DNA from 2 places in the Streptomyces sp. NBC_01197 genome. Region 1 is predicted to be linked to the other one. Evidence: riboswitches for the same ligand, from Rfam matches in the RefSeq annotation. Region 1 holds a riboswitch; the other holds the start of a gene.
What was found. A riboswitch is a leader RNA that binds a small molecule or an ion and turns the genes downstream of it on or off. The one in region 1 is predicted to bind S-adenosylmethionine.
Positions count from the first base shown of each region.

Region 1 (15,600 bases):
ACCGGGGACGCGGTCCTCATCGAGGTGGCGCGCAGGCTCACGTCGGGCGTGCGCGACGGCGACACGGTCGCCCGGCTCGGCGGCGACGAGTTCGTCGTCCTGGCGGACGGCCTCGGCTCGGCGGACGCCGCCGACCTGGCCGTACGGCTGCGCAACGCGATCATTCCGCCGATCCGGGTGGACGGCAGGGCGGTCCGCGTCGGGGCCAGTTTCGGGATCGGCTGGGCAAGCTGCGGCATGACCGTCGAAGAGGTGCTGCGCTCGGCCGATCAGCGGATGTACGTGGAGAAACGCTCCAGGTCGAAGCTGCACAGGCGGGCGGGGTAGGCGGTACCGCCGGGGCCCCCGGGACGGGCCGGTGCTATGCGCACTGGCCGGACTGTTCATCCGTACGGGGTAGGCTCGCCCGGGTCAGCGATGTGTGAGGAGTGCAAGGGATGACGGCCGGCAATAACGGCACGAGCACGCCCGAGGACGACGATCCGTTCGGCTATCTGTATGAGGACGGCCGGGCAGCAGGAGCCGTTCCCCCGCCCGGCGGCGGCGGATACGGCTACCCGGGTCCGACGTCCGGCGGGCAGCCCGGGGTGCCCCGGACGTCGTACAACCATGTGCGGACGGTCGGCGAGCGCCAGTACGGGCAGCAGGCACCTCAGCAGCAGTACGGTCAGCCGCCCCAGCAGTACGGCCAGCAGCAGGCGTACGGCCAGCCGACCGCGCAGTACGCGGCACCGGAGACGTACCCCGGCGGCCCTCCCGTCCAGCAGCCCCCGCGGCCGGGCAACGGCGGCGGTGGCCCGAACCACAAGGGCCTGCTGATCGGAGCGGTCGCGGTGGTCGCGGTCGTCGTCATCGGCATCGGTGTGGCGCTGGCGACCAGTGGCAACGACTCGAAGAACCAGAACGCCACTTCGGACAACGCGGGCGGCGGCCGGACCGCGGCTGAGACGGTCAAGCCCAGCCAGGCCCCGTCATCGACGCCCGCCAAGGCCCCCCTTCCGAAGCAGGACGCGGCGACGCTCCAGCTCGGCGGAGCGGCGACGACGGCCACGGACGTGCCGGGCGCCAAGGGCGCGGGCGGTTCGTACGTCGTGCTCAACCAGCCCGGCGACTCGGCGACCTGGACGGTCGACGCGCCCCACGCGGGTACGTACAAGCTGTCCATCAACTACGGCGTGCCGGGCAAGGACGCCAAGACCTCGCTCACGGTGAACGACGCCCCGAAGCCCGCGTCGATCAGCATGAAGAACTACGCCAACGCCCCGGACGGTGACGCCTCGAAGGGGTGGACCAACACCTGGAACCTGGTGAACCTCAAGAAGGGCTCCAACACGATCAAGATCTCCTGCGAGACCGGTGATCAGTGCGGGGTCAATCTGGACCAGGTCTTCCTGAAGAACCAGGGTGACAAGTCCTCCTGAGATCCTGACGGACCCGCCACCAGCAGCGGCACCCACCCGCCCCGCCGCTACGACGGTGTGTGCTCATTGACGAGGACCTGCGGAAGCAGGTCCTCGTACGCTTCCCGGTCGAATTCGCCCGCCGCGGGCGCCAGCACCGTGGCCGCCGAGAGCGCCACCGCCCTCGCCAGCCGTTCCGGCCACGGAAGTTCTTCCACCAGGCCCGAGAGCAGTCCGGCCACCGCCGAGTCGCCCGCGCCCGTCGGGTTGCCCTGGAAGCGGACCGGGGGCAGGGCCTGCCAGCTGCCATCCGGGGTCGCGGCCAGCATTCCTTCCGCGCCCAGTGACGCGACCACCGTGTGCGCGCCGCGGCGGCGGGCGTCGCGGGTGGCGCGCAGCGGTTCGCGGGAGCCGGTCAGCTGGGCCAGTTCGTCGGCGTTCGGCTTGACCAGGTCGGGGCGGGCGGCGATGCCACGGCGCAGCGGTTCGCCGCTGGTGTCCAGGAGGACCGGGACGCCCGCGCCACGGGCCTGCTTCACCAGCTGGGCGTACGCGCCGACCGGGACGCCCGGCGGCAGGCTGCCGCAGAGGGCCACCGCTTCGGCGTCGGCCAGCAGCTTCCCGTACGCGGTGAGGAAGGCGTCCCACTCGTCGGCCGAGACGGTCGGGCCCGGCTCGTTCAGCTGGGTCGTGTCGCCCGACGCGGCGTCGACCACGGCGATCGTGCGCCGGGTGGTCCCGGCGACCGGGACGAGCGCGTCGGTGGGCGGCAGCCCGGCGAGCAGTTCGCGGAGCACCTCGCCGGTCGACCCGCCGGCGAAGCCGGTGACGACGGTCTCATGGCCGAGTGCCGCGAGCACCCGGGCCACGTTCAGGCCCTTGCCGCCCGCGCGCTCGTTGACCGATTCGACTCGGTGACTGGCGTGCGGGATCAGCTCGGGGACGTGGTAGGTGATGTCCAGGGCGGTGTTCAGGGTGACGGTCAGCAGCACTTGATTGATCATGCCAAACAGAGAGCGGCACGCCCAGCCCTGGACCTGCCGCTTCTCGTCAGTTCTGCGTGATTCTGCTCAGTTCAGCTTCGGCTCGATCACCCAGGCGCCCTTGCGCATCACACCGGCCAGCTCGAAGTCCGCGTCCAGGACGACCAGATCCGCGTCCTTGCCGGGCTCCAGCGAGCCGATCCGGTCGTACAGGCCGAGCAGCCGCGCCGGGTTGGCCGAGATGGACCGTACGACGTCGTCCACCGGCAGTTCGTCGACGGTCACCGCGCGCCGGAAGGCCGTGTCCAGGGTGAGGGTGGAGCCCGCGATCGAGCCGCCTTCGGCCAGCCGGGCGACGCCTTCCTTGACCTCGACCTCCAGCGGGCCGAGCCGGTAGACGCCGTCGCCGTATCCGGCGGCGTCCATCGCGTCGGTGATGAAGGCGACGCGCGCGGAGCCCGCCGAGCGGTACGCCAGCTCCAGCGAGGCCGGGTGCAGATGCGTGCCGTCGTTGATCAGCTCGACGGTGACTCGCTCGTCCTCCAGGAGGGCGGCGATGGGGCCGGGGTCGCGGTGGCCGAACGGCGGCATCGCGTTGAAGAGGTGGGTGGCGACGCTCGCGCCCGCCTCGATGGCCTCGACGGTCTGCTCGTAGGTGGCGTCGGTGTGGCCGACGGCCGCGATGACGCCGTTCTCGGCGAGGAGGCGTACGGAGTCGATGCCGCCCTTCATCTCGGTGGCCAGGGTGAACATCTTCGCCGTACCGCGCGCCGCGTCCATCAGCTTGCGGACGTCCGACGGGTCGGGGTCGCGCAGCAGCGACTCGCTGTGCGCGCCCTTGCGGCACGGGGAGATGAACGGGCCCTCGAAGTGAAGGCCGGCCAGGTCGCCCTGCTCGACCAGTTCGGAGAGGACCGCGGCCCGCCTGGCGAGGAAGTCCATCTCGCCGGTGACGGTGGACGCGACCATCGTCGTCGTGCCGTGCCGCCGGTGGGTGCCGATGCCCTTGAGCACCTCCTCGGGGGTGCCGGAGGTGAAGGACGCCCCGCCGCCGCCGTGCACATGCATGTCGACGAACCCGGGGACCACCCAGTGTCCGGCGAGGTCGAGGACCGCCGCGCCCTCGGGAGCGCTCCCGGCGATGCGCGAGCCCTCCACGATGACCCGGCCGCCCTCGACGGTCCCGGTGGGCAGCACCACGTGGGCTCCGGCGAGGACTGTGCTTGCTTCGCTTCCGGCCATCAGGCGGATACCTCCGTGGAGAGTAGATCCCAGGCGAGCAGCCCTGCGCCCAGGCATCCAGCGGTGTCCCCGAGGGCCGCTGGGACGATGTGGGGCAGCTTCTGGAACGTCACGCGTTCCGCCACCGCTGCCTTGAGTGGTACGAACAAGGTTTCCCCGGCCTCGGCGAGGCCGCCACCGATGATCAGCGTGCGCGGGTCGAGCAGGGTGAGCGCGGTGACCAGGCCGTCGGCGAGCGCGTCCACCGCGTTCTGCCAGACGGCGACGGCCCTCGGGTCGCCGGACTCGACGGCCTTGGCGCAGTCGGCCGCGTCGGCCTCCGGGTCGCCGGACGCCTCGGCCCAGGCCAGCGAAACGGCGGAGGCGGATGCGTACCGCTCCAGGCAGCCGCGCTGTCCGCAGCCGCAGTCGACGCCGCCGGGCCGTACGACGATGTGGCCGATCTCCCCGGCGTAACCGTGGGCGCCCGCCTCTATGGACCCCTCGATGCCGATGGCGCCCGCGATACCGGTGCCGAGCGGCATGAAGAGGAAGCGGTCGGCGCCCTTGCCCGCCCCGATCCGGCCCTCGGCGAGCCCGCCGGTGCGGACGTCGTGGCCCAGCGCCACCGGGACGCCGTGCAGCCGGGCGCTGAGCAGTTTCCGCATCGGGACGTCGCGCCAGCCGAGGTTGGAGGCGTAGACGGCGACGCCGTTCTCGGCGTCGACGATGCCGGGGACGGCTACGCCCGCGGCTGACGCGGTCCGGCCGAAGTGCTCCTCGCCGTACGCGCGCAGCTCGGCGGCGAAGTCGATGATCGACGCGACGACGGCCTCGGGGCCGCGCTCCCGGCCGGTGGCCCTGCGCTCCTCGTGGAGCAGCGCGCCGTCCGCTCCGACCAGGGCGGCTTTCATGCCGGTGCCGCCCACGTCGAGGGCGATGACGTGGTTTTCGGCCGGGAGACCGGGGGTGGTTCCCCGGGAGAATGCAGTCACCCGGACAGTGTGGCTCGGATAACCGAGAAAGGTCTAGTCCACTCTGTTGGGTTGTTGCGCATCCATACAAAGTCAGGGCAAAGATCCGGGCAAGAACCGGCGCGACGCCGCCCTGTGGCGCCTGATGCCCCCGTGACGCGTGTTGCCGAAGCGAGACCGCATTGCTGTGGACCAGTAGGTGGCCGTCATGGAAAATCGCAGCCACGTGCGACGGTACGGCACGGGGGACCGGCTGAAACATAGTGCAACAAGAGGGTGGGAAAAGGCTGTGCAGCGGCGCTTCTTGGGGCTTACTGCGGCGATAGCCGCGCTCGGTATGACGGCGGTGCTCTCCGGTTGCGGATCGGACACCGGATCGGGGGACGTCACCCTCAAGGTCGTCGCCGCCAACTACGACCCGAACGACGGTCCCAGCAACCAGCAGTACTGGGACAAGCTCGCCGCCGCCTTCGAGGCGAAGAACCCGCACATCAAGGTCGACGTCTCCGTCTACTCGTGGAAGGTCATCGACGCGAAGGTCGCCGAGATGGTCAAGTCGGGCCACGCCCCCGACATCGCCCAGATGGGCTCGTACGCCGACTACGCGCACCAGGGCAAGCTGTACAGCGCGGACGACCTGCTCTCCATCGAGGTGCAGGCCAACTTCCTCAGCTCGCTCTCCGACGCGGGCGAGCAGGACCGGGTGCAGTACGGGATGCCGTTCGTCGCCTCGACCCGGCTGCTCTTCTACAACGAGAAGCTGTTCTCGGAGGCCGGCCTCAAGGCGCCGAAGACCTGGGCCGACCTCAAGTCGGACGCCGAGGTGCTCAAGGCGCGGGGCGTGAAGTACCCGTACGCCCTTCCGCTGGGCACCGAGGAGGCCCAGGTCGAGGCGGTGCAGTGGCTGCTGAGCGGCGACGGCGGCCTCACCGACGGCGTCGGTACGTACACGATCGACTCGGTCCAGAACGTCAAGACCTTCGACTGGCTGAAGAACGACCTGGTCGGCGCCAAGCTGACCGGACCCGTCGCGCCCGCCGATTTCGACCGAAGGCAGGCGTACGCGGCCTTCACCCAGGGCCAGGTCGGCATGCTCAACGGCCATCCGCAGCTGGCGCAGCAGGCCGCCAAGAAGGGCATCAAGGTCGGCATGGTCCCGATGCCGGGCATCAGTGGTCCGACCAAGGCGGACATGGGCGTGGCCGACTGGATCATGGGTTTCAAGCAGAACGGCCACCGCGCCCAGATCGGGGCGTTCCTGGACGATGTCTTCAGCGACAAGAACGTCCTGGACCTCACCCGCCAGTACAACCTGCTGCCAACCACCACATCGGCGTCCGGCACGCTCGCCGACGATCCGCGCCACAAGTCCCTCAGGACCTTCCTGAACGAGCTGCCCAACTCGCAGCTGCCGCCGGTCGGCAAGACGTCCTGGGCGGAGGTGAGCGACGACATGAAGAAGGAGATAGGCAAGGCCGTGGCGCCGGGCGGCAACCCGGCGAGCGTCCTCAACCAGATCCAGAGCGAGGCGGCGGCGGCGCAGAACGCGGAGTAGCGGAGCAGCCGGTCCGGTCCCGGTCCCGGTACTGGACTGGCCCGGTCGGCGGGCTCCCCAGTACGTTGGCTCATATGACTGGCGACGACGCGCACGGCCCCGCGCTCCCCGAGCGCGACCGCGCCGTGCTCGCGCTGGAGCGCCGCTCCTGGCCGGGCACCGGCGCCAAGGAACGGGCCATCAGGGAGCAGCTCGGCATCTCACCGGTCCGCTACTACCAGCTCCTCAACGCCCTGCTGGACGACCAGGCGGCGCTGGAGCACGACCCGGTGACGGTCAACCGCCTGCGCCGGGTCCGGGCAGCCCGCCGCGAGCGCCGCTGACCGGCTGATCCGAGGGGAAGGCGCCTGGGCCGGGGGCCGGTAACCCCGCTAGGGTCGCCCCATGGGCAGCTCACCGAACATCCTGCCGACCCCCGCCACCGCCGCCGGCCGTGACGGCCTCGCCGCCTTGCTGGCCGGGCCCCGGAAGGCCGTCGTGGCCCTCGACTTCGACGGCACGCTCGCCGACATCGTCCCCGACCCGGAACAGGCCCGCGCCCACCCGGACGCCGTGCCCGCCCTCGTCGCGCTCGCACCGGAGGTCGCCTCCGTCGCGGTCGTCACCGGGCGCCCGGCCGAGGTGGCCGTGCGGTACGGGGGATTCGCCGGCGTCCCCGGTCTGGAGCACCTGGTCGTGCTCGGCCACTACGGCGCGGAGCGCTGGGACGCCGCCACCGGTACGGTGGACGCCCCCGCCCCGCACCCCGGCGTCGCGGCCGCCCGCGCCGAACTCCCCGGACTGCTGGACGCGGAGGGCGCCGGACGCGGCACCTGGATCGAGGAGAAGGGCGGCCGGGCGGTGGCGGTCCACACCCGCCGCGCCGCCGACCCCGAAGCCGCCTTCGAGGCCCTGCGCGCCCCGCTGGCCGGGCTCGCCGCGCGGCATGGCCTGATCGTGGAGCCCGGCCGGATGGTCCTTGAGCTGCGCCCGCCGGGCGTCGACAAGGGCGTGGCGCTGACCGCGTACGTACGCGAGACGGACGCCGCGGCCGTCCTCTACGCCGGGGACGACCTCGGGGACCTGACCGCCTACGACGCCGTCGACGAGCTCCGCGCACAGGGCGTGTTCGGCCTCCTGGTGTGCAGCGGCGGCGACGAGGTGCCCGAACTGGCCGCGCGGGCCGACCTGGTGGTGCCGGGACCGGGCGCGGTGGCCGGCCTGCTCGCGGCCATCGCCCACGCCATCACGTCGTGACCGCAGGCTCCCGTCACCCCGTGGAGGCGGCCGGGTCCAGGGCGTTCAGCTGGTCCAGGAACCACTGCTGCGGCGGCAGCGCGGTCGCCGCGGCGGCCAGCCGCTTGCTGCGCTCGGCCCGCTCGCCGTCCGGCATGGTGAGTGCCTCGTGCAGCGCGGCCGCGGTGGCGCTCACGTCGTACGGATTCACGGTGATCGCGTCGCGCCCCAGCTCCTCGTACGCCCCGGCCTCCCGCGAGAGCACCAGCGCGCACCCGTGGTCGGTCACCACCGGGACCTCCTTGGCGACCAGGTTCATGCCGTCGCGGATCGGGTTGACCAGGGCGACGTCCGCGAGCCGGTAGGCGCCGAGCGAGCGGGCGAAGTCGTCCTTGAGGTAGAGGGCGACCGGGGTCCAGTCCGCCGTCCCGTAACGGGAGTTGATCTCGTCGGCGACGCGCTCCACCTCGGCCATGTAGTCGCGGTAGACCGCGAGGTCCTGCCGCGAGGGGTACGCGAACGCCATGTGCACCACCCGGCCGCGCCACTCGGGACGGGTGTCGAGCAACTCCCGGTAGGCGAGCAGCCCGCGCACGATGTTCTTGGACAGCTCGGTCCTGTCCACCCGGACGATCGTCTTGCGGCGGCCGTCGGGCCCCTCGCCCGTGCCGCCGCCGATGCGCTCCCGCAGCGCGGCCATCCGTTCGTCCACATCTGGCTCGTGCGACCGCTTCCGCAGGAAGTCCCCGTCGGCGCCGAGGCCGTGCACCGCGATCTGCGTATCCCCGGTGCCGCCCAGGACCTCGGTGCAGCAGGCGACGAAGGCGTCGGCCCAGCGCCGGGTCAGGAATCCGGCCCGGTCGGCGCCCAGGATGCCGCGCAGCAGTTCCGCGCCGATGTCGTCGGGCAGCAGCCGGAAGTACTCGGGAGGCGCCCACGGGGTGTGCGAGAAGTGCGCGATCCGCAGGTCGGGGCGGAGTTCGCGCAGTATCCCCGGCACCAGGCACAGGTGGTAGTCCTGCACCAGCACGGCGGCGCCTTCGGCGGCCTCGGCGGCCAGCGCGTCGGCGAAGGCCCGGTTGTACGTACGGAACGCGTCCCAGCGGCGCCGGAACTCCGCGTCGAAGACCGGCTCCAGCGGGGTCTGGTAGAGCATGTGGTGGACGAACCAGAGCACGGAGTTGGCGATGCCGTTGTACGCGTCGGCGTGCACCCCGGGGTCGATGTCGAGCATCCGTACCCCGTCCTCGGCGATCCCGCGCCGCACGGCGGCCCGGTCACCGTCGCCGAGTGCGGCGCAGACCCAGAGCGATTCGGCGTTCCCCCCGATGGCGGAGAGCCCCGAGACGAGACCGCCACCGCCCCGCTTCGACGTGAGTTCACCGTCGTCACGGAGGGAGTACGAGACGGGGCCACGGTTGGAGGCGACGAGGACGCGGGCGGCGTGCGGAGAGGCCATGACGCGAACCTAGCCCGTGCCGGAGACGCTCAAACGTACGGGCGGCGGAGCCGCCGGGGGGTGCGGTCCGCCGCCCGTACGGCGCGGGGGCCGGTACGGCCCGTGGTCAGGTGGCGCGGGGGTCAGTGCGACGAGGTGTTCCGTGCTGCGCGGGGATCAGCGCGACGAGGTGCCCGAAGCGTCCGTCGCCGGGGCGAATTCGTCCTCGGGGACGGAGATCACCCAGTGCGTGGCCTGCCGGGGCCGGAGGTACAGCGCCCAGTACAGCGCCGCGACGGCGACGATGACACCGGTGATGACCAGGCTCTCGACGCTCTGCTGGTACAGCACCCAGGCCAGGACCACGACCAGCAGTGCGGGGATCGCCGGCCACAGCGGCATGCGCCAGGCCAGCCGGTGCTTGTGCTCACCGCGGCGCGACACCAGGGCGCCGAGCGCGACGAAGACGTACATCGCGGCCACCGCGACACCGGTGACCTCGCTCAGCGTGTCCAGATTGACGAAGCAGAGCACCGCTCCGGGGACGCCGACGGCCAGCGTCGCCGCCCAGGGGGAGCTGTAGCGCTTGCCGATGTGGGAGAGGACGCGGTTGGCGGCGGTCGGCCAGGCCGCGTCACGGGCCGACGAGTAGACGACGCGGGAGTTCTGGATCACCATCACGATCGCCGCGTTGATGATCGCAAGCGCGATGCAGAGACTGACGAACGTGCCGACGCCGGAGTTGCTCCAGGTCTGCACCATGCCCGCGACATTGCCCGTGGCGAGGGTCTTGAGGTCCGGGGCGCCGAGCGTGATCGCGATGACCGGGATCAGGACGACGGCCGCACCGATCGCGAGCGTCCACAGCACGGTGCGGGAGACGTTGCGGCGGGGGTTGTCCATCTCCTCGGCCAGGTACACGGCGGTCGAGAAGCCCTGGAGGATGAAGAGCGCGGTGGCGAGTCCGGTCACGATCAGACCGGCGGTGACGGCCGAGCTCTGGCCGTGCCCGGCGTCCATCACCGGGTGGATGAGGACCGACGCGGACCGGCTGGTGTGGGTGAAGCCGAGGAAGGCGACGACCGCGCAGGCCACGACTTCCAGGACCAGGAAGATGCCGGTGATCCAGGCGTTGGCGCGCAGGTCGAGCAGGCCCATCGCGGTGGCGAGGAGCATCACTCCGGCCGCCGTGTACTGCGGGTTCAGATGCACGATCGGCGCCAGATAGTCGGCGGTGCCCAGCGCGATGATGGGCGGCACGATCATGACGACGATCAGCGAGAGGACGAAAACCAGCCAGCCGGCGAGCCGGCCCATGAGGGTCCCGACCATGGCGTACTCGCCACCGGAGCTCGGTATGAGCGTGCCCAGCTCCGAGTAGGTGAACGCGACTCCGATACAGAGCAGACCCGCGATGGCGATGGTGAGGGCCGTTCCGGTGCCCAGGGTAGCGAAAGAGTCCGGCACGATCACGAAGAGCGACGATGCCGGGGTCAGACAGGAGAGCGTGAGCAGCGTCCCTCCCACCACACCGATGGAACGGGTGAGGGTGGGCGCTTCCCCGGCCCTGGCGGCACGGGTGTCGGCCTCCGGTTTCCCGGGGGTCGCGGCAACGGTCGTGTCGGGCGTAGAGGTCATCCGTTGTCCCATCGGTGCTGGCGTCATGAGGCTGGCGGCATGAGGGGGCGGGCACCTTCGGGCATTCGCTGGGTATTCGCTGAAGAGTGCCGCACATGCGGGGCGGACCGCGACGACGTCCACGCCGCTCCGGTGACCGAATACAACTCCCGACGACCATTCACGTCAAGGGTTCGTTAAAGCGTCATCGCAACGAAATCCGTTGTTTCTTTACGGTGTCGCAGTGCTCCTTCCCGCCAATAAGGCGGTGACTACACGGATATCGCGGCCTGGTGAGGGGTGCGGATTCTCGTGCCGACTATGGCTAAAACCTTTCCATGGACAGCTGCCGGACACTGTCCGTGGCCGTCCGCCCCGGCAGTCTCCGGTCAGGCGGCCCGGCGGGCCGCGTACTCCCCGACGCTCCGCATCGGCGGCCGCTCCTCGGTGTCCACCGCGTGCGTCCGCGGTACGAAGCCCGACCCTTCCGCGCCCCGCTCGAACTGTGTCAGCTCCGGCCGCACCAGCTGCCCCCGCGACAGCCGCAGCTGCGCCGTGCGGTAGATCGCCGCCGCCATCCGCCCCAGCGCGAGCCCGTCCTGGTGGCGGTGTTTGCGCGAGCCCACGTCGACCTGCGCCAGCGCGTCGAGCCCCACCGTGTGGAGCGCGTCGACCAGCAGGCCCAGCTCCACCCCGTAACCGACCGGGAAGGGCAGCTGTTCGAGCAGCGAGCGCCGTACCGCGTACTCGCCGCCCAGCGGCTGGACGAAGCCGGCCAGCTGCGGCCAGTGCAGGTTCAGCAGCGGCCGCGCCACCAGCTCGGTCACCCGGCCGCCCTGACCGGCGGTCTCGCCGAGCGGCCGGTCGTACATGGCCTTCACGAACTGCACATCGGGGTCGGTCAGCAGCGGCCCGACGATCCCCGAGACGAAGTCCGCCGAGAACTCCCGCAGGTCCGCGTCCACGAAGCAGACGATGTCGCCGCCGGTCACCAGGAGCGAACGCCACAGCACCTCGCCCTTGCCGGGCACGGCCGGAATCCGCGGCAGGATCTCGTCCCGGTGCACCACCCGCGCCCCGGCGGCAGCGGCGGCAGCGGCCGTACGGTCGGTGGAGCCGGAGTCGATGACCACCAGCTCGTCCACGAGCGGCACCGGCAGGGCGTCCATCAGCTCCCGCCGGATGGTCGCGACGATCGCCCCGACCGTCGCCTCCTCGTTGAGCGCGGGCAGGACGACACTTACCCTCGTGCCGCGTTTGGCCGCGATCAGCCGGTCCAGCGGACGGTCGGCCGCCGACCAGGAACGCCTGGTCAGCCAGCGGTCCACCTCTTCCAGCACGACGCGTCTCCTTGACTGTGAGCCATCTCGCGGTTCGGACGACTATCTCAACTGTCACTGCCTTCGGTTACAGTCTTGAACAACGCAAATGGCCACGGGATGCCGGGGTCAGCAGATGCGGACAAACACGCCGGGCCTCAAGGCTCGCGTCATAAGCGCTCATCCAGAGGGACTGAGGGAACGGCCCGTAGAAGTCCCGGCAACCCTCCTGCCGACCGCGAGGTCATGGTGGGGAAGGTGCCAATTCCGTCTTGCGGCGAAGTACGTCGCGAGGAAGATGAGGAGAGGACCTCGCCACCATGGCTGTACAGACCGTCACCAGCACCAGTGACTCCACCGGGGCCGTCGATCTCGGCCCCGCCGCCGCCCTCTCGTGCCGCGAGTGCGGAGAGCGTTTCCCTCTCGGCCCCCTCTTCGCCTGCGCCTCCTGTTTCGGGCCGCTCGAAGTGGCGTACGACCTCCCGAGCGGCTCCCCCGACGAGCTGAAGAAGCGCATCGAGGCCGGCCCGAACAACATCTGGCGCTACGCCCCGCTGCTGCCGGTCCCCGCCGGTGTGGCCGACCAGCCCAACTTGAACCCGGGCTTCACCAAGCTGGTCAAGGCCGACAACCTCGCCCGCGAGCTGGGTGTCACCGGCGCTCTGCACGTCAAGGACGACTCCGGCAACCCGACGCACTCCTTCAAGGACCGTGTCGTCGCCATCGCCGTCGAGGCCGCCCGCGCCTTCGGCTTCACCACGCTCTCCTGCTCATCGACGGGCAACCTGGCCGGAGCCGTCGGCGCCGCCGCCGCCCGCGCCGGCTTCCGCTCCTGCGTGTTCATCCCGCACGACCTGGAGCAGGGCAAGGTCGTGATGGCCGCCGTCTACGGCGGCGAACTGGTCGGCATCGAGGGCAACTACGACGACGTCAACCGCTTCTGCTCCGAGCTCATCGGCGACCCGATCGGTGAGGGCTGGGGCTTCGTCAACGTCAACCTCCGCCCGTACTACGGCGAGGGTTCCAAGACCCTGGCGTACGAGATCTGCGAGCAGCTCGGCTGGCAGCTGCCCGACCAGATCGTCATCCCGATCGCGTCGGGCTCCCAGCTCACGAAGATCGACAAGGGGCTCCAGGAGCTGATCAAGCTCGGTCTGGTCGAGGACAAGCCGTACAAGATCTTCGGCGCGCAGGCCGAGGGCTGCTCACCGGTCTCCACCGCGTTCAAGGCCGGTCACGACGTCGTACGGCCGCAGAAGCCGGACACGATCGCCAAGTCGCTGGCCATCGGCAACCCGGCGGACGGCCCGTACGTCCTGGACATCGCCCGCCGCACCGGCGGCGCCGTCGAGGACGTCAACGACGAGCAGATCGTCGATGCGATCAAGCTGCTGGCCCGTACCGAGGGCATCTTCGCGGAGACTGCGGGCGGCGTGACCGTCGGCGTGACGAAGAAGCTCATCGAGGCCGGTCTGCTCGACCCGTCGCTCACCACCGTCGTACTGAACACGGGTGACGGCCTCAAGACCCTGGACGCGGTCGCCCCGACGTCCGGCCCGACCGCGACGATCCGTCCGACCCTGGACGCGTTCCGCGAGGCCGGCCTGGCCACGGGCGCCTGACCCGGGCTCTCCGTACCCAGCCCTGTCCGTACCCGCCCGTTCCGTCCCGCCCCGGACTCCTGGAAGGTAATCCCGTATGAGCGTCAAGGTCCGCATCCCCACCATCCTCCGCACCTACACGGGCGGCCAGGCCGAGGTCGCCGCCGACGGCGGCACCCTCTCCGAGGTCATCGCCGACCTGGAGAAGAACCACACCGGCATCGCGGCCCGCGTCCTGGACGACCAGGGCAAGCTGCGCCGCTTCGTGAACGTGTACGTGAACGACGACGACGTGCGCTTCGAGCAGGGCCTGGAGACGGCGACGCCGGACGGCGCGGGCGTTTCCATCATCCCGGCCGTCGCCGGCGGCTGAGCAAGCCCCTGCGGCGCCGCGGCGACCCCCGGTGCTCGCCGCCCGGGGGTCCGCCCCGCCGTCCGTCGTGTCATCTGCTGGACCCGTTGCCCTCTCCGCGTACGAAGCGGAGGGGGCAATTCAGCATGATTGAACACGGTAGAGTTGGGGCAGCCCCCTTGATCGCCCGCGCCGAGCGCGTATGAGCACGCGTCAATGTCTGGGCAATGCGTAGATCTCTTTGCGTCGTAAGTGCCCTTTGCCCGGCCCGACTTGCCCTGGGATACCCGGAAATCCGCCCAATGGGGCGTTCAGCCGTGCTCAGAATTCTCGTCCGATTGACCTGTTGCAGAGGGCAGTTGGGCAGATACATTCAGCCGCGGTCGACGCGTTCCGGCGCAAGGTCTGACCCGGATCCCGCGAAGTGCGGGCTCTGTGCAAGGGCCAGTAATAGGGGAGTTAGGCATGGCTCAGGGCACCGTCAAGTGGTTCAACGCGGAGAAGGGGTACGGCTTCATCGCGGTCGACGGTGGTGCGGATGTTTTCGTCCACTACAGCGCGATTCAGATGGACGGCTACCGCACCCTTGAAGAAGGTCAGCGAGTTGAGTTCGAGATCTCGCAGGGCCAGAAGGGTCCGCAGGCGGACATGGTCAAACTCGCCGTCTGATCTCGGCGCGATCGGCCACCGACCCACTCACGCCGAGAGGCCCGCACCCCACACAGGGGCGCGGGCCTCTCGTGCGTCCGGGGGCAGCACCGCACCCACGTGGGCCTTCTTCGAAGGCGCTTGCACTCACAGGGGTCGAGTGCTAATCATTGGCGTTAGCACTCTCCCAGTGAGAGTGACAGAAGGACCGGGTTGGTGAGGCCCGCGGGCCGGGTGGGGCAAGGAACCACCGGGCAAGCAGGCCGTCCGTCGCGGGCACCGCCAGGTCTGACGCTTTCCACCCCCTGTCCGGGAGGACCACTTCACATGGCCAAGATCATCGCGTTCGACGAGGAGGCACGGCGCGGTCTCGAGCGCGGGATGAACCAGCTCGCCGACGCCGTCAAGGTCACCCTCGGCCCCAAGGGCCGCAACGTCGTCCTTGAGAAGAAGTGGGGCGCCCCCACGATCACCAACGATGGTGTTTCCATCGCCAAGGAGATCGAGCTCGAGGACCCGTACGAGAAGATCGGCGCCGAGCTGGTCAAGGAGGTCGCCAAGAAGACGGACGACGTCGCCGGTGACGGTACGACCACCGCGACCGTCCTCGCGCAGGCGCTGGTTCGTGAGGGCCTCCGCAACGTCGCCGCCGGTGCCAACCCGATGGCCCTCAAGCGTGGCATCGAGAAGGCCGTCGAGGCCGTCTCCGCCGCTCTGCTGGAGCAGGCCAAGGACGTGGAGACCAAGGAGCAGATCGCTTCGACCGCCTCCATCTCCGCCGCTGACACCCAGATCGGCGAGCTCATCGCCGAGGCGATGGACAAGGTCGGCAAGGAAGGCGTCATCACCGTCGAGGAGTCGCAGACCTTCGGGCTTGAGCTTGAGCTCACCGAGGGCATGCGCTTCGACAAGGGCTACATCTCGGCGTACTTCGCCACCGACATGGAGCGTATGGAGGCGTCGCTCGACGACCCGTACATCCTGATCGTCAACTCCAAGATCGGCAACGTGAAGGATCTCCTTCCGCTGCTCGAGAAGGTCATGCAGTCCGGCAAGGCGCTGCTGATCATCGCGGAGGACGTCGAGGGCGAGGCGCTGTCGACCCTGGTCGTCAACAAGATCCGCGGCACCTTCAAGTCCGTCGCCGTCAAGGCCCCGGGCTTCGGCGACCGCCGCAAGGCCATGCTCGGTGACATCGCCATCCTCACCGGTGGCACGGTCATCTCCGAGGAGGTCGGCCTCAAGCTGGAGAGCGCCGGTCTCGACCTGCTCGGCCG
Region 1 covers NZ_CP108569.1:4,204,068-4,219,667, forward strand. Annotated here, with positions in the region: gene cdgB (diguanylate cyclase CdgB) at 1-327, shown strand, start outside; gene OG452_RS19245 (carbohydrate-binding protein) at 438-1,421, shown strand; gene OG452_RS19250 (1-phosphofructokinase family hexose kinase) at 1,469-2,392, opposite strand; gene nagA (N-acetylglucosamine-6-phosphate deacetylase) at 2,471-3,625, opposite strand; gene OG452_RS19260 (ROK family protein) at 3,625-4,518, opposite strand; gene OG452_RS19265 (ABC transporter substrate-binding protein) at 4,916-6,133, shown strand; gene OG452_RS19270 (DUF3263 domain-containing protein) at 6,208-6,456, shown strand; gene otsB (trehalose-phosphatase) at 6,518-7,369, shown strand; gene OG452_RS19280 (alpha,alpha-trehalose-phosphate synthase (UDP-forming)) at 7,383-8,807, opposite strand; gene OG452_RS19285 (APC family permease) at 8,964-10,424, opposite strand; gene OG452_RS19290 (glucosyl-3-phosphoglycerate synthase) at 10,793-11,743, opposite strand; SAM riboswitch class I at 11,900-12,027, shown strand; gene thrC (threonine synthase) at 12,043-13,344, shown strand; gene OG452_RS19300 (MoaD/ThiS family protein) at 13,421-13,696, shown strand; gene OG452_RS19305 (cold-shock protein) at 14,141-14,344, shown strand; gene groL (chaperonin GroEL) at 14,651-15,600, shown strand, end outside.

Region 2 (15,600 bases), 1.6 Mb from region 1:
CCCGAACAGTCGAAGCCCGAGGGGCCGTTGGCGCCCCACACATACGGCCTGCCGAGCGCGCTGCGGGCCGCGGCCACTGCGGCTGCGGCCCGGCCGGAGACCGGCAGCGCGCCGAGCACGGGCAGTGCGCCCCGGTCCGAGCGCGAGACCTGGTCGTACTGTGCGCGCTGCTGGGCGGGCAGCGCGTCGAGCAGCCGGCGCGCGCGGGCGAGCTTGCCCTCGACGGTGCGCTTGTGGCGGGCGACCTCGGCGCGGCTGCTGCGGAGTTCGGCGAGTCTTCGGGTCGCGTCGGCGCGCCGCTGTGTCAGCGCGCGCTGGGCCTGCTGGATGCGGTGCAGTTCACCCGCCTGGACAGCGCCGAACTGCGCCAGGGCAGCAGCCTTGTCGAGATACGAGCCGGGGTCCGACGAGAGCAGCAGGGCGAGCGAGGGGTCGATGGCACCCGCGCGGTACTGGGCCCCTGCCAGCGCGCCGAGCGCCCCGCGCATCCGGTTGAGCCGTTCCTGGCCGCGTGCGACGCCGTCCTGGGCCTCGGTGACCTGATGGCGCAGCCGCTGGGCCTGCTCGTCGGCCTTGTCGTACTGCTGGGTGGCCCGCTCGGCCTGCGCGTACAGCCCGTCGACCTCGCTCTTGGCGGCCGTCGCCGACTCGTGCGGCTCGGCGCCCGCCTGCGCGGCCCCGAGGCCTGCTCCGGCCGTCGCCAGCGCGGCGGACAGCACGATGATCCGGGTACTCCGGGCGAGGCCGGACTGCGTTGCACGGCGATGGGACACCACAGGAGCCGCACTCCTTCCGCTGCGTGCGGTCCCTGCCGCCCCGATAGGCGGACGAGTTGCCGGGCACCGCACGCCGGAGAGTAGCCGCGCGACCACGCTGTGGCCAAAGACCTCGCCGTGCACACAGAGTGACGCCCCGCCGGAGACCACAAGGTCACCGACAGGGCGGGGAGTCAGCTCACAGCACCGTAATTCGCCCGATCGGGCGGTGTGGGCGGCGCCGACGGAACGGGTCCGGATCAGATGCGGACGCCGAACTGGAAGGGCATGTCGCCCATCGCCTCATACCGGACGACCGCGCCGGTGTGCGGTGCGTGCAGCACCGTGCCGTTGCCCGCGTAGATGCCGATGTGGTGCATGTCGCCGTAGAAGAGCACCAGGTCGCCCGGCTTGAGGGCGCTCTGCGAGTAGATGCGCTGACCGGCGTTGGCCTGGGCCTGGGAGGTGCGCGGGATCGTGACACCGGCCTGTGCGTACGCCCAGGACGTCAGCCCGGAGCAGTCGAAGGAGGCGGGTCCGGTGGCGCCGTACACGTACGGCTTGCCCAGCTGGGTCTTCGCCGCGTTGAGGGCGGCGGCCCCGCGGGCGGAGGCCGGCACGGAGTTGCCGAGGTCGGGACGGCTGTTGTCGCGGTTGGCGCGCTGGTTCTCCGCGGCTATCGAGGCGCGCTCGGCGGCGGTCAGGGAGCTGAGCAGCTTGCGCGCGTCGGCGAGCTTGTTCTGGACTTCCTGCTTCTTCTTGCCGAGTTCCGTGCGCGTCGACGCCAGGTCCTTGAGCTTGTCCTGCGCCTCGGCACGCTCCTGGGCGAGGGTGCGCTGCTTGGCCTGGATCTTCTTGACCGCGTCGGCCTGCTGGTTGCTCAGCTGGTCCTGCGCGGTGGCCTTGTCGAGGAAGGTGTTCGGGTCCGACGAGAGGAAGAGCTGGACCGACGGGTCGATATCGCCCGAGCGGTACTGGGCGCTCGCGATCGAACCGAGCTGGCCCCGCAGCTTGTTGAGGTCCTCCTGGCCGCGCGCGACGCTGTCCTGGAGGTCGCCGACCTCCTTCTTGAGCTTGGCCTGCTGCTCCTTGGCGCCGTCGTACTTCTGGCTGACCGCGTCGACGTCCTCGTAGAGCTTGTCGACCTTCGCCTTGACCTCACTCTTGGTCGGCTTCGGGTCTGCGTGTGCGGCCTGAGCGGTCAGGGCCACGGCTGCGGCAGCGGTCGCGGTGAGCACGGTCACGCGGGTGCGGCTCGGCTGCTTGAGTCGACGGTGGGACGCCACGGAGGCGAGCTCCTTCTTCCTCAGAGCCGCCGAACACGTAGCAAAACCGTGAGGGCTTCGGCGGTTCCTTCGCTGCCACCCCTGGATGAGTGATCGACCGCGCGAAGGTTCGAGGCCCGACCTTAGTGACCTTCTTGTGATCAGTTCAAATCCTGTTGCCAAAAATCTTGGTCACTGAGTGCATATTTTACAGACACCGCACGGGCGGTAACGGTCACTTGACGCTGTGGTGGAAACTGTCCCGCTCGAAGTCGGGCATTGTGCACAGGAGTTATCAGGCGCGCGAAAGCCTCTTCAGCAACAAGACGGACGCAACGGGCCTGGCGCCCGATCTCGCCACGCCGTCGGCGACCTCGCGGTCGGCCGACACGACCACCACAGGACGCCCGGAGGGCTCCGCCCTGACCAGCTGGCGGATCACCTCGTCCGCGGTCACCCCGGGCTTGCTGAACAGCACCCGTACGCCGCGCGGCGGCGCGAGCAGCACCGGCGCCGCGAGCTCGGCCCCGTCGAAGACACAGGTCATCTCGGCGCCGGTCTGCGCGGCGAGCATCGAGAGACCACCGAGCAGGCGCAGCCGCTGCTTCTCCAGCGGCAGTTGCGGATAGCCGGTCTTGGTGACGTTGTAGCCGTCCACCACCAGATGGGCCTGCGGCAGCGAGAGCAGCTGGTCAAGCAGGGCCGGGTCGGTGTCCGAAAGGGCCCTGGCCGCGATGTCCTTGGGCGAGAGCCGGCCGGGCTCGACCGCGTCGACGGAGTCGGCGGGGCGCGTGGTCACCGGCGGCAGGGCCAGTTCGCGCCGCAGCCCCTGGGCCGCGTCGAGCACCGTGTCGAGCAGCAGCCGCAGCCGCATGTCCTCGACCGAACGCCCCTCGCGTACGGCCCGGCGGCCGGCCTCGACCGCCGCCTCGGCCTCACCGAGCCGCGCCTTCAGCCGCCGCGACTCGCTCTCCGCCGCCGCGACCCGGGCCGTGGCGTCGGATCTGACCGTGTCGATCTCGGAGCCGGAGCGGCGCAGCGCCGCCTCGCCGCGCTTCACATCGCTCTGCGCGCTGCGCAGCTTGCGCTGAAGCGATTCAGCTTCCTTGCGGGCCGCGTCCAGCTCCGTACGCAGCCGCTCGTTCTCGGTCCTGGTCTGCGCCCGCGCGTCGGCCAGCTCTGCCCGCAGCCGCTCCAGCTCGTGCTGGACCGCCTCGTCGGCGCGCTCGGCGACCACACGCTGGGCCTCCTCGCCCGCGGCGGCGACGAGCTTCACCCAGCCGGGCGGGCGCAGTACGTAGGCGGCCGCCGCCACATCCACCGGGTCGGCGGCCGCGGGCGGTGAACCGGCTTCGAGCGCCCCGGTCAGTTCGGGCTGGGACTCCTTCAGCCGCTCGCCGATCCGCCGGCGGAACAGCGCGTCGGCCGCCAGGGCCGCGGCCATCGCGTTGCCCGCGAACTTGGCGCGCCTGGTCGGGGTGAACCGGGCGTACTGCCGCAGCTGGGCCGGGAGTTCAGGGACGGTCAGCCCGCCGAAGGCGTCGGAGACGAGCGCGACAACGCGCCGCCGTACCGCTTCGGGCAGCGGACGGTCGAGCGCCTCCGCGGCGTCGCCGGCCGCGTCGGCCGGCTCCGCACCGCGTTCGGACTCCACCATCCGTCACCCCACTGTCACTCTTCAGGGGGCTCCCTCAGGAGCCGCCGCCCGGCCTGTCCACCAGCTCGATCTGGTCCACCGCGTTGCACCACCGGCAGCGCACCTGCTCGATGGTCTCACTGACCACCTCGCGGTCCTCCACCTTGGGCTCACCGGCCAGGTCAAGATGTATGTACTCGACAACTTTCGACGAGCGCGTCACATCGAACCGGGTGAGATTGCCGCAGAGCGTGCAGCGCCACCGGGTGTCGGCGGTCGGCATGGGAACCGTCGTCATACGTGCGTCCTCTTCGTTCGTACTGTCTCGGTCGCGGTGCGCCATCGAACTGCGGATGTACTCCCCGCAACCCTACGGCCTACGGGATACCCCGGGGGCGGACCTGCCGACCGTACGGGGCCCGGCGAGGCGATCTGCCCGATTGCGTCCGGTTGGGTCATGCTCGGTCAATGTTCAAGTGGCGGGATGCACCCGGACGGAAGGCGCCGGGGCGGCGCGGGGACGCGCCCGGCGGGCCGGTGGTGACGTACGGCCTGATCGGCGTCTGCTGCCTGGTCTTCCTGCTGAGCCCCGTCTCCGGGCTCGATCCGGCCTATGGGACCGGCGACAACCTCCTCGCCGCCCAGAGCGCGTACTTCGAACACTGGGGCGTCGTCCCGACCGAACTGATGACCGGTACGGCAGGAGCCCTGCTCACCCCGCTCACCGCGCTCTTCATCCACGCGAACTGGCTGCATCTGCTGGGCAACATGCTGTTCCTCTACGTCTTCGGCGCGATGGCCGAGGAACGCATGGGGCGCCTGCACTTCACCGTCTTCTATGTGGTGAGCGGCTACCTCGCCCTGACGGCCTACGCCCTCACCCACTCGGGCTCCGACCAGACCCTGGTGGGCGCGTCGGGTGCGATCTCGGCGGTGCTCGGGGCCTTCCTGGGCCTCTTCCCCCGGGCCCGGGTGACGAGCATCTTCCCGTTCCTGCTTTTCCTGCCGCTGCGCTTCCCCGCCTGGATCGTGCTGGTCTTCTGGTTCGTCCTGCAGTGGCTGGCGGCCGGGCAGCAGTCCGGCACCGGTCCGGGGGTCGCCTACACGGCCCATCTGGTGGGGTTCTCGCTGGGCTTCGGCTACGCGGCGGTGCGGTACTGGCGTACGACTAGAGTGAAACTCCCAGCGACGGCCACCGAGGGAGAAAGCAAGCCGTGATCACCGCGATCGTGCTCATCAAGACCAGCGTGGACCGGATCCCCGAGATCGCCGAATCGCTCGCCGCCCTGGAGAACATCAGCGAGGTCTACTCCGTCACAGGGACGTACGACCTGATCGCACTGGTCCGGGTGGCCCGCCACGACGATCTGGCGGACATCATCCCCGGCCGGATCAGCAAGATCCCCGGGGTGGAGGCCACAGACACGCATGTGGCGTTCCGTACCTACTCGCAGCACGACCTGGAAGCGGCTTTCGCCATCGGCCTGGACGCCTGAGGGTCGCGGCCGCCCGGCGCGGCGAGGCCCTGAGACCCCGCCGCGCCTGGCGGCCGTACGCAATCCCCGTCGGCGCGGTCAGACGGCCGGCACGCAGCGGCCGTCCTCGGTGCGGTAGTTCCAGCGGGCACCGTCCCGCACGAGTTCCTTCACCGCACCCACGAAGCGCTCCACGTGCTCGTCCGGCGTACCGGCGCCGAAGCTCACCCGGACGGCGTTGAGTGAGCGCTCGCCCGGCTCGCCCTCCGGGGCACCGCACTCGCCCTGGTCCTGCGGGTCGCTGCCGAGCAGGGTACGGACGAGCGGGTGGGCGCAGAACAGTCCGTCGCGCACCCCGATGCCGTACTCGGCGGAGAGCGCCGCGGCGAAGTGCGAGCTGTTCCAGCCGTCCACCACGAAGGAGATGACACCGACCCGCGGGGCGTCGTCACCGAAGAGCGAGAGGACCTGGACCGCCTCCACTTCGCGGAGCCCGTCGAGGACCTTGCGGACCAGCGTCTGCTCGCGCTCGACCAAGGAGTCGAAGCCGGCGTCGGTGAGCGCCCGGCAGGCGGACGCGATGGAGTGGACGCCGATGACGTTGGGCGATCCGGCCTCGTGGCGGGCGGCCGTGGTGTGCCACTCGACGTCGACACCCCCGTCGGCACGCCGGGCCACGCTGCGGGAGGCGCCGCCGCCCGCGAGGTACGGCTCGGCGGCGAGCAGCCAGTCGGAGCGGCCGGCGAGGACCCCGGAGCCGAACGGCGCGTACAGCTTGTGGCCGGAGAAGGCGACCCAGTCGACGTCGAGCGCCGCGATGTCCACGGGGTGGTGCGGTGCGAGCTGCGCCGCGTCCAGCACGATGCGCGCCCCGTGGGCGTGGGCGGCGGCCGCCAGCTCCTTGACCGGCCACAGCTCACCGGTGACGTTGGACGCGCCCGTGACACAGACCAGAGCGGGTGCCTCCGGCGTCGTACGGTCCGCCAGTGCGCGCTCCAGGGTCTCGACGGCCTGCCGCGGGGTGCGCGGGGCGTTGAGGTAGGTCACGGCGGCGTCCCGCCAGGGCAGCAGCGATGCGTGGTGCTCAGTCTCGAAGACGAAGACCTCACAGCCCGCCGGGACCACCGCGGCCAGCAGATTGAGCGAGTCCGTGGTCGAACGGGTGAAGACGACCTGGTCGTCCGGGCGGCAGCCGAGGAACTCGGCGACAGTCGTCCGGCTGTTCTCGAAGAGGTCGGTGGAGAGCTGCGAGAGGTACCCGGCGCCGCGGTGCACGCTGCCGTAGTACGGGGCGTACGCCGCCACGTCGTCCCAGACGCGCTGGAGTGCCGGGGCGCTCGCCGCGTAGTCCAGTGCCGCGTAGGTGACCTCGCCGCCGATGACGAGCGGGACCAGGACGTCCCTTCCGAGGACGGGGAGGTTCCCGGAGGAATCCTTACAAACCGACGCGTTGACGGCAGCACTGGGAACAGACATGACGAACTCCCGGAAAAAGGCAGGCGAATTCACTGCGCGTGCCACACGCGACAGTGCAAGGAAGGGGTGCGGAGAAGGGGCCTACTGCCCTAACGCATTCGCTGAACCACGGAAGAACTCCCTCGACGACCAGGATCCCTGTCGAGGGATCCGCGCTTGCCGAGGACTTCACTGCCCACGGCCTGGTCTTCACCCAGGGCACCCCGCCACGGACGGAGGGTTGCCGGACAGCGGGCTGGGGCCGTAGTCGCTGTCACTCATGACCTGCAGAGGATCCTGCCATACGTATCCGGACGTGCCAAGGCGCAGTCCACAGCCTGAGACCGGCAGCCGGCCGGAGGCTGCGCGACTGCGCCCTGGGTGTCCGGTACCCGAGTGCCCCGGGGGCTCAGGTGTTGCTGGCCGCGACCCAGCGTTCCAGCGCCCCGGCCGCCGCCCCCGAGTCGATGGACTCGGTGGCCCGGGCGATGCCCGCCGCGATCCGCTCGTTGAGGGATCCGGGGCCCGGGTCCAGCGCGACCAGCGCGGCTGCCGAGTTCAGCAGGACCGCGTCCCGTACCGGCCCGTCCTCACCGGCCAGCAGCCTGCGGGCCACATCCGCGTTGTACGACGAGTCGCCGCCGCGCAGCGCCTCCACCGGGACCAGTCCGATGCCCACGTCGCGCGGGTCGAAGGTATCCTCGCGCACCGTGCCGTCCGCCACCGTCCAGACCCTGGACGTGGCGGTGGTGGTCAGCTCGTCCAGCCCGTCGTCACCCCGGAACACCAGGGCGGACGAACCGCGCTCGGCCAGCACCCCCGCGATGATGGGCGCCACCCGCGCGTCGGAGACACCGGTCGCCTGCGCCCGGACCTTCGCCGGGTTGGTGAGCGGACCCAGGAAGTTGAAGGTGGTGCGGATGCCCAACTCCTTCCGGGCGGCGGCCACATAGCGCAGCGCGGGGTGGAACTTCACCGCGAAGCAGTAGGTGATGCCCGCCTCTTCGGCGACCTCGGCCACCCGCTCCGGCGCCAGCTGGAGATTGACGCCCAGCTTCTCCAGGACGTCGGACGCCCCGCTCTGGGACGACGCCGCGCGGTTGCCGTGCTTGACGACCTTGGCGCCGGTGCCCGCCACGACGATGGAGGACATGGTCGAGATGTTCACGGTGTTGGCGCCGTCGCCGCCGGTGCCGACGATGTCCACGCTCGGGCCCGGTACGTCGATCAGCCTGGCGTGCGCGTACATCGCCCGGACCAGGCCGCTGATCTCCGCGACCGTCTCGCCCTTGGCCCGCAGGGCGACCACGAACCCGGCGATCTGCGCGTCCGTCGCCTCACCACGCATGATGCGGTCCATCGCCCAGGCGGTGGCGTCCGCACTCTGGTCGATGCCGCGCAGCAGGGAGTCGAGAACGCCCGGCCATGAGTGGGCCGCCACGCTGTCGCCGCCGACCGGGGTCACAACGCTCATGGTCCACTCCTGGGTCCACCGCCGAATAGGGATACGGCCAGCTTATCCAGCTCCGGGGAACAGCGAAGAGCCCCGTCCATCGAATGGGCGGGGCTCCTGCTGTGGCGACTTTTCAGTCGGTCAGGTGATCAGTGGTGACCGTGGCCGCTGGTGATCTCCTTGTACTCGTCGGCAGTGGGCTTCTCGATCTGGTTGTGCTCGCCGTAGTAGCCCCTGCTCAGCTTGGCGCGGACCCGGGTCAGACGGGACACCTTGCGCGCGACACCGTTCTCGTCGACCTCGGGGCCGATCTCGAGCGGCTGGTACTGCTCGTGCGCGGTGAGCGTGTGCAGCTGTGCGGCCTTGAGCGGCTCGTGCACCTCGATGAACTCACCGTGCGGCAGGCGCTTGATGACGCCGGACTCGCGTCCGTGCAGCACCTTCTCCCGGTCACGACGCTGCAGACCCAGGCACCAGCGCTTGGCGACGATGAACGCGATGACCGGGCCGACGAACATCCCGACCCGGACGAACCAGGTGATCGCGTTGATCGACAGATCGAAGTGCGTGGCCCAGAGGTCGTTGCCGCCGCCGACGAGCAGGATCAGGTAGAGCGTGATCCAGGCGACGCCGAGACCCGTACGCGTGGGGGCGTTGCGCGGGCGGTCCAGGATGTGGTGCTCGCGCTTGTCCCCGGTGATCCAGGACTCGATGAACGGATAGACGCCGATACCGACCAGGACCAGCGGGAAGACCACGATCGGGATGAACACGCCCAGGACGAGTGTGTGACCCCAGGCGTTGATCTCCCAGCCCGGCATGATGCGGACGAGCCCCTCCGAGAAGCCCATGTACCAGTCGGGCTGGGCGCCGGTCGACACCTGGTCCGGACGGTACGGGCCGATCTCCCAGATCGGGTTGATCGAGGCGATCGCGGCCATGGCCGCGATGACACCGAAGACCAGGAAGAAGAAGCCTCCGGCCTTGGCCATGTAGACCGGCAGCAGGGGCATACCGACGACGTTGTTGTTCGTCTTGCCCGGACCCGCGAACTGCGTGTGCTTGTGGTAGAAGACCAGGATCAGGTGGCCTACCAGCAGACCGAGCATGATGCCCGGCAGCAGCAGTACGTGGACCGAGTAGAACCGGGAGACGAAGTCGCCGCCGGGGAACTCACCGCCGTACAGGAACATCGACGCGTACGAGCCGACGATCGGGATGGAGAGCATGACGCCCTCCATGAACCGCACACCCGTTCCGGAGAGCAGGTCGTCCGGGAGGGAGTAGCCGGTGAAGCCGGTGAACATCCCGAGCACCAGCAGCAGGAAGCCGAAGAGCCAGTTGATCTCGCGCGGCTTGCGGAAGGCGCCCGTGAAGAACACGCGCATCATGTGCACCAGCATGCCGGCCAGGAAGACCAGCGCGGCCCAGTGGTGGATCTGCCGGATGAGCAGACCGCCGCGGACCTCCAGGCTGATGTTCACCGTCGAGGCGTAGGCCTCGGACATGTGGATGCCCTGGAGCGGCACGTACGGGCCGTCGTAGACGACCTCGTTCATGCTCGGGTGGAAGAACAGCGTCAGATAGACACCCGTGAGGATGATGATGATGAAGGTGTAGAGGCAGATCTCCCCGAGCATGAAGGACCAGTGGTCCGGGAAGATCTTGCGCATGTTGGTCTTGGCCAGGCCGTAGATGCCCAGACGGCCGTCGGCCCAGTCGGCCACCCGCTCGCCGGCGGGCGCCTTGCGCTGTGTATCCGTCACGGTGCTCATCCGCGCTCCCAGAAAGCAGGACCGACGGGCTCTGCGAAGTCGCCGAGCGCTTCGAGATTACCCTCGCCGTTCACACCGATCCGCAGCTGCGGAAGCGGGTGGCCGGCCGGGCCGAAGATGACGCGGGCGCCGTCGGACAGGTCGAAGGTGGACTGGTGGCACGGGCAGAGCACGTGGTGCGTCTGCTGCTCGTACAGGCTGATCGGGCAGCCGACGTGGGTGCAGATCTTCGAGAACGCGACGATGCCCTCGTGGGCCCACTCGCGCTCCTTCTTGTCCTTGATGTTCTCCGGCTGGATACGGACGATCATCAGGGCAGCCTTGGCGATCTGCGTCTGGAAGTCCTCGTCGGACTCCGAGAGGCCCTGCGGCATGGCGAACGTCAGCGAACCGACGGCCACGTCCTCGGGACGCAGCGGCTGGTTGGTGTTCATGTTGATGAGCACCTTGCCGCGCGCCCACAGCGTCTTGCGGAGCTTCTTCTCCGGCAGCGGGCCCAGGTCGCGCAGCAGCATCACACCGGCGAGCGGGACCATGGCCATGGCGCCGAACATCGTGGTGCGGATCAGCTTGCGGCGGCCGAGGCCGGACTCGGCGGCGCCTGCCGCGAAGTCGGCCAGGACCTGCGCCTTGACCTCGGCCGGGGCCTCGATCGGGTGACGGTCGGCCGGCATCTCGACGTCCGACATCAGCGTGCGGGCCCAGTGGACCGCGCCGGCGCCGATGGTGAAGAGCGCCACGCCCAGGGTCAGACCCAGGGAGAAGTTGAGCGCGCTCACGTGCCCGAACGGGAAGACAAAGATGATCTTGTCGACGGGGAAGATCACATAGGACGCGATGAACCCGATCGTCGCCAGCATCGAGAGCGTGAACAGGAAGGCGACCACGCGCTCGGAGCGCTTGGCGGCTCGCTCGTCGATGTCCTGGATACGCGGCCTGTGGGCCGGCAGCCCCGGGTCCGCGAACGGGTCGTCCGCGGTCTTCACCGCGCCGTGCGCGGGGTCCTGCTCGCTCGGCAGGTTCTCTTCGGAATTCTCTTGGCTACTCATGACTTCTTGGCCTTAGCGGTGTGGGCCGCGACCCAGATGGCAACTGCGATCAGCGCACCGAGTCCGAAGATCCAGCCGAACAGACCCTCACTGACCGGACCGAGGCCGCCCAGCTTGAGGCCGCCCTCGCTGGCGGAGTTGTCGCCGTTGACGGTCTTGATGTACGCGATGATGTTCTGCTTCTGCTTCTCCGGCATCGTGGTGTCGGGGAAGTTCGGCATGCTCTGCGGGCCGGTCTGCATGGCCTCGTAGATGTGCTTCGGATCCACGCCCTCAAGGCTCGGGGCGTACTTGCCGTGCGTCAGAGCACCGCCCTCACCCGTGAAGTTGTGGCACTGGGCGCAGTTGGTGCGGAAGAGGTCGCCACCTGCTGCGGTGTCGGCGCCCTGGTCGCTGTACTGCTTCGGGGTCGGCGCGATGGGTCCGGCACCGAGGGAGGCCACGTACGCGGCGAGCTGGTCGATCTCGCCCTGCGAGTAGATGACCTTCTTCCTCGGCACCTGCGCGCCGGGCTGCTGGGCAGGCATACGGCCGGTGCCCACCTGGAAGTCCACGGCGGCTGAGCCGACGCCGACCAGGCTGGGGGCATCGGATGAGCCCTGGCCGCCCATTCCGTGGCAGCTTGCGCAGCCCACGGAGAACAGCTTCTTGCCCTCACTGATGGCGAGGGACTGGGAGGTGTCGTCGGCCTGCGCCTTGCCCGCGGGAGCGAACGCGGCGTACAGCCCCCCGGTGGCCGCCAGCGCGAGGAGTAGGACGACGACCGCCGCCAGCGGGTGGCGTCGTCGTGCGGAGAGCTTTTTCACGGATTACCCCGGTGTCAGGATCTTCTGCGTCGGTGCTTGCTGGATGAGTGGGGCGTCGGGCCCGATTACTGGATCAGGTAGATCGTCGCGAAGAGGCCGATCCACACGACATCGACGAAGTGCCAGTAGTAGGACACGACGATGGCTGCGGTCGCCTGCTGGTGCGTGAATCTCTTGGCCGCGTATGTCCTGCCGAGAACGAACAGGAAGGCGATCAGGCCGCCTGTCACATGCAAGCCGTGGAAGCCGGTGGTCAGGTAGAACACCGAGCCGTACGGGTCGGAGGACAGCGAGAGGCCGTCATCCTTCACCAGGCTGGTGTACTCGAAGATCTGGCCTCCGATGAAGATCGCACCCATCACGAACGTGATCGAGAACCACGAGCGCAACTTCTTCACATCGCCGCGCTCGGCGGCGAAGACGCCGAGCTGGCATGTGAGAGAAGAGAGCACAAGGATCGTGGTGTTCGTCGCCGAGAAAGGAACGTTCAGCGAGGACGCCATATCCTTCCAGTGCTCGGGACCCGTCACCGATCGCAGGGTGAAGTACATCGCGAAGAGGGCCGCGAAGAACATCAGCTCGGAACTCAACCAGATGATGGTTCCGACGCTGGTGAGGTTCGGCCGATTGACCGACGGGTGCGCGTGCCCGGTTTCTACTGTCGTTGCTGTCGCCACGACCGACATTATGTCGGTCGCTTATCCCGCCCTCACCCTGGGGGGTGCCGTTCGGTGTGTCAGCGGCTCGTGTCCAGCCCTAACGGCCCATCGCGAGGCGGTCCGTAACGGTGTTGACGGGGTGTCGGACGGAGTAGCATCCGCGCCAGGGTCCGGCCTCAACGGGCCCCGCGGGCCCGGCAGATCCCGCTGATCCCGAAGACACAGCCGTCACGGAGGAACAATGCAGCCGAGCGCCACGGTCCTGGTCTACAGCGACGACGCGAACACCCGGGAGCAGGTACGGCTCGCGGCGGGTCGCAGGCCGGCGTCGGACGTGCCGCCGGTGCAGTACCTGGAGTGCGCGACGCTCGACGCGGTCCTCAGCGCCCTGGACAAGGGCGGTATCGACGCCTGTGTGCTGGACGGTGAGTCGGTCCCCGCGGGCGGTATGGGCGTCTGCCGGCAGATCAAGGACGAGGTCTTCCGGTGCCCGCCCGTGCTGCTGCTGATCGGCCGCCCGCAGGACGCCTGGCTGGCCACCTGGAGCCGCGCGGACGCCGCGGTGACCCTTCCGGTGGAGCCGGTGGAGTTCGCGGCCGCACTGGCCGCTCTGGTGCGTGAAAGGCTCGGCGCGGGCACCGTGTCCGCGGGGTCCTGACGGGTCCTGAACAGGGGCCCCTGACCCTCCCCCGCGGAAGCACGGCGCCGGTTGCTGCTCAGAGCGCGGCGGGCCGCAGCCGGGCCGTCTGCGCGGGGGTCTCCGTGTTCTGCTTTCCGCCCGTCAGCGCGCTGCCCTTGGCCCACTTGGCCCAGGAGAGGTTCCAGTCGCCGTAGCCGTTGTCGAACGGGGTCATCGTGTCGCCGTCGCTGCCGACGACCGAGACTATGTCCCCCTGGCGCACGTGGTTGAAGAACCACTCGGCGTTGCTCGTGCTCATGCCGGTGCAGCCGTGGCTGGTGTTGGCGGATCCCTGCGACCCCTCGGACCAGGGCGCGGCGTGCACGTACTCACCGCTGAGTGTGACCTGTGTCGCGTAGTAGACCGGCAGGTCGTACGAGTCGGAGCTGCCGGCGGCTATCCCGATGCTGGAACTGGTCATCCGTACGTAGTACGTCTTGCCCAGTACGACCTTGACTCCGTTGCGGGTGGAGAAGCCCGGCTTGCCGGTGGTCACCGGGATGGTGTTGATCACATGGCCGTCGCGCTTGACCGTCATCTCGTGGGCGGAGGCGTCGGTTATCGCCTCCAGACGGTCCCCCGTCCTCAGCCTGAGCGGCTTGGCCGCGCCGCCGTAGAGCTTGTCGCTGACCTTTATGCCGTTGAGATTGCTGTGCACGCTGACCGTGGCGTGCGCGGGCCAGTACTCCTTGGGCCGGTAGTGCAGCGTCTTGCTGTCCACCCAGTACCAGGCGCCGTCGACGGAGGGCACCGAGTCCACCTTCAGAGCGCGCTCGACCTGCGCCCTGGCCTTCTTGTCCTTTACCGGGGCGCTGAGTTGGGCGGTGACGGGCTGGCCCACGCCGTACTCCCCCGCCTTGGGACCGAAGGTGACGTTCAGCCGGTTGGAGGCGGGCTTGGTGTCGAACGCCATCGTCCGGTTGCCGGGTGCGCCCTGGTCGTCCTCGGTGGCGACCCGGACCGTGTAGTGCACGCCTGCGGCCAGCGGAACGGTGCTGTGCCACCGCTTGCCGTCGGCGGAGAGTTCGCCTGCCAGCTGGCGTCCTGTGCTGTCGGTGGCCGTCACATCGGTGATGCGGCCGTCGTCATCCTTGGAGGTGACTTCGAGCGGCTTGTCGGGGTCGGCCTTGCCGTCGCCCTTGGGGCCGTTGAAGGAAATCGAATCGGCCGCGTCGAACGGCGAGGCGGAGAGCGGATTGCTGCCGGAACCGCCGCACGCGGTCGCCGTTGCCCCAAGGGACACGACCAGCAGCGTGCAGCTCAGGACCGTACGGATTCGAGGTGCATGGCTCATATGCACACGTTAAGAAGATCCCCTGGTAACGGCACGCCGGATGACTGCAAACGAGGAGGCCCGGACACCTGATTGGCGTCCGGGCCTCCTCGTACGGTCCAGCGGTGGGGCTCAGCCCCTACTGGTTCTGGTTCTCTCCGCGGTAGAACTCGAAGACCCAGCCCCAGAGGCCGACCACCACGAGCGGGGCCGAGAAGTACAGCAGCCACCAGCCCATGGCGATGGCCAGGAAGGCGAGCGCGCCGCCGACGGCCAGGAAGATCGGCTGCCAGCTGTGCGGGGCGAAGAAGCCCACCTCACCGGCGTCGTCCGCGACGTCGGCCTCCTTGTTGTCCATCGCGCCGGCGTCGATCCGCCTGGCCGTGAAGGCCAGGTAGAAGCCGATCATGATGCTCAGCCCGAAGGCCATGAAGAGGGCCGTCGTTCCGGCTGCCTCCTTCGACCACACGCCGTAGACGACCGCCACGACGAGGATGAAGACGGCCAGCCAGATGAACATCTTGCCTTGGACCTTCACTTGCCTGCCTCCTTGCCGCCGGACAGGACCTTGTCACCGGAGCCGTGGTTCTCGAGCTGGTCGAGAGCCGCGATCTCCGGGTGGTGCAGGTCGAACGCCGGGGATTCGGAGCGGATCCTCGGAAGGGTCGTGAAGTTGTGCCGGGGCGGCGGGCAGGACGTCGCCCATTCGAGCGAGCGCCCGTAGCCCCACGGGTCGTCGACCTCGATCTTCTTGCCGTACTTGGCGGTCTTCCAGACGTTGTACAGGAACGGCAGGATCGACAGGCCCAGCAGGAAGGAGCTGATGGTCGAGATGGTGTTCAGCGTGGTGAAGCCGTCAACGGCGAGGTAGTCCGCGTACCGCCGCGGCATACCCTCGACACCCAGCCAGTGCTGCACCAGGAACGTGCCGTGGAAGCCCACGAACAGCGTCCAGAAGGTGATCTTGCCGAGCCGCTCGTCCAGCATCTTGCCCGTGAACTTCGGCCACCAGAAGTGGAATCCGGAGAACATCGCGAAGACGACGGTCCCGAACACCACGTAGTGGAAGTGCGCGACCACGAAGTACGAGTCGGACACATGGAAGTCCATCGGGGGCGAGGCCAGGATGACGCCGGTCAGACCACCGAAGGTGAAGGTGATCAGGAAGCCGACGGCCCAGAGCATCGGTGTCTCGAAGGACAGCGAGCCCTTCCACATCGTGCCGATCCAGTTGAAGAACTTCACACCGGTCGGCACCGCGATCAGGAAGGTCATGAAGGAGAAGAACGGCAGGAGCACACCGCCGGTGACGTACATGTG
Region 2 covers NZ_CP108569.1:5,781,058-5,796,657, reverse strand. Annotated here, with positions in the region: gene OG452_RS26670 (C40 family peptidase) at 1-776, opposite strand, end outside; gene OG452_RS26665 (C40 family peptidase) at 1,016-2,041, opposite strand; gene OG452_RS26660 (NYN domain-containing protein) at 2,316-3,677, opposite strand; gene OG452_RS26655 (hypothetical protein) at 3,712-3,954, opposite strand; gene OG452_RS26650 (rhomboid family intramembrane serine protease) at 4,125-4,874, shown strand; gene OG452_RS26645 (Lrp/AsnC ligand binding domain-containing protein) at 4,871-5,152, shown strand; gene OG452_RS26640 (aminotransferase class V-fold PLP-dependent enzyme) at 5,231-6,607, opposite strand; SAM riboswitch class IV at 6,755-6,872, opposite strand; gene trpD (anthranilate phosphoribosyltransferase) at 6,996-8,060, opposite strand; gene qcrB (cytochrome bc1 complex cytochrome b subunit) at 8,189-9,814, opposite strand; gene qcrA (cytochrome bc1 complex Rieske iron-sulfur subunit) at 9,811-10,863, opposite strand; gene qcrC (cytochrome bc1 complex diheme cytochrome c subunit) at 10,860-11,669, opposite strand; gene ctaE (aa3-type cytochrome oxidase subunit III) at 11,735-12,355, opposite strand; gene OG452_RS26610 (hypothetical protein) at 12,570-12,986, shown strand; gene OG452_RS26605 (L,D-transpeptidase) at 13,045-14,301, opposite strand; gene OG452_RS26600 (cytochrome c oxidase subunit 4) at 14,420-14,818, opposite strand; gene ctaD (aa3-type cytochrome oxidase subunit I) at 14,815-15,600, opposite strand, start outside.
Region 2: linked by a shared signal. The riboswitch ahead of OG452_RS26640 (aminotransferase class V-fold PLP-dependent enzyme) and the one ahead of thrC (threonine synthase) in region 1 are both predicted to bind S-adenosylmethionine.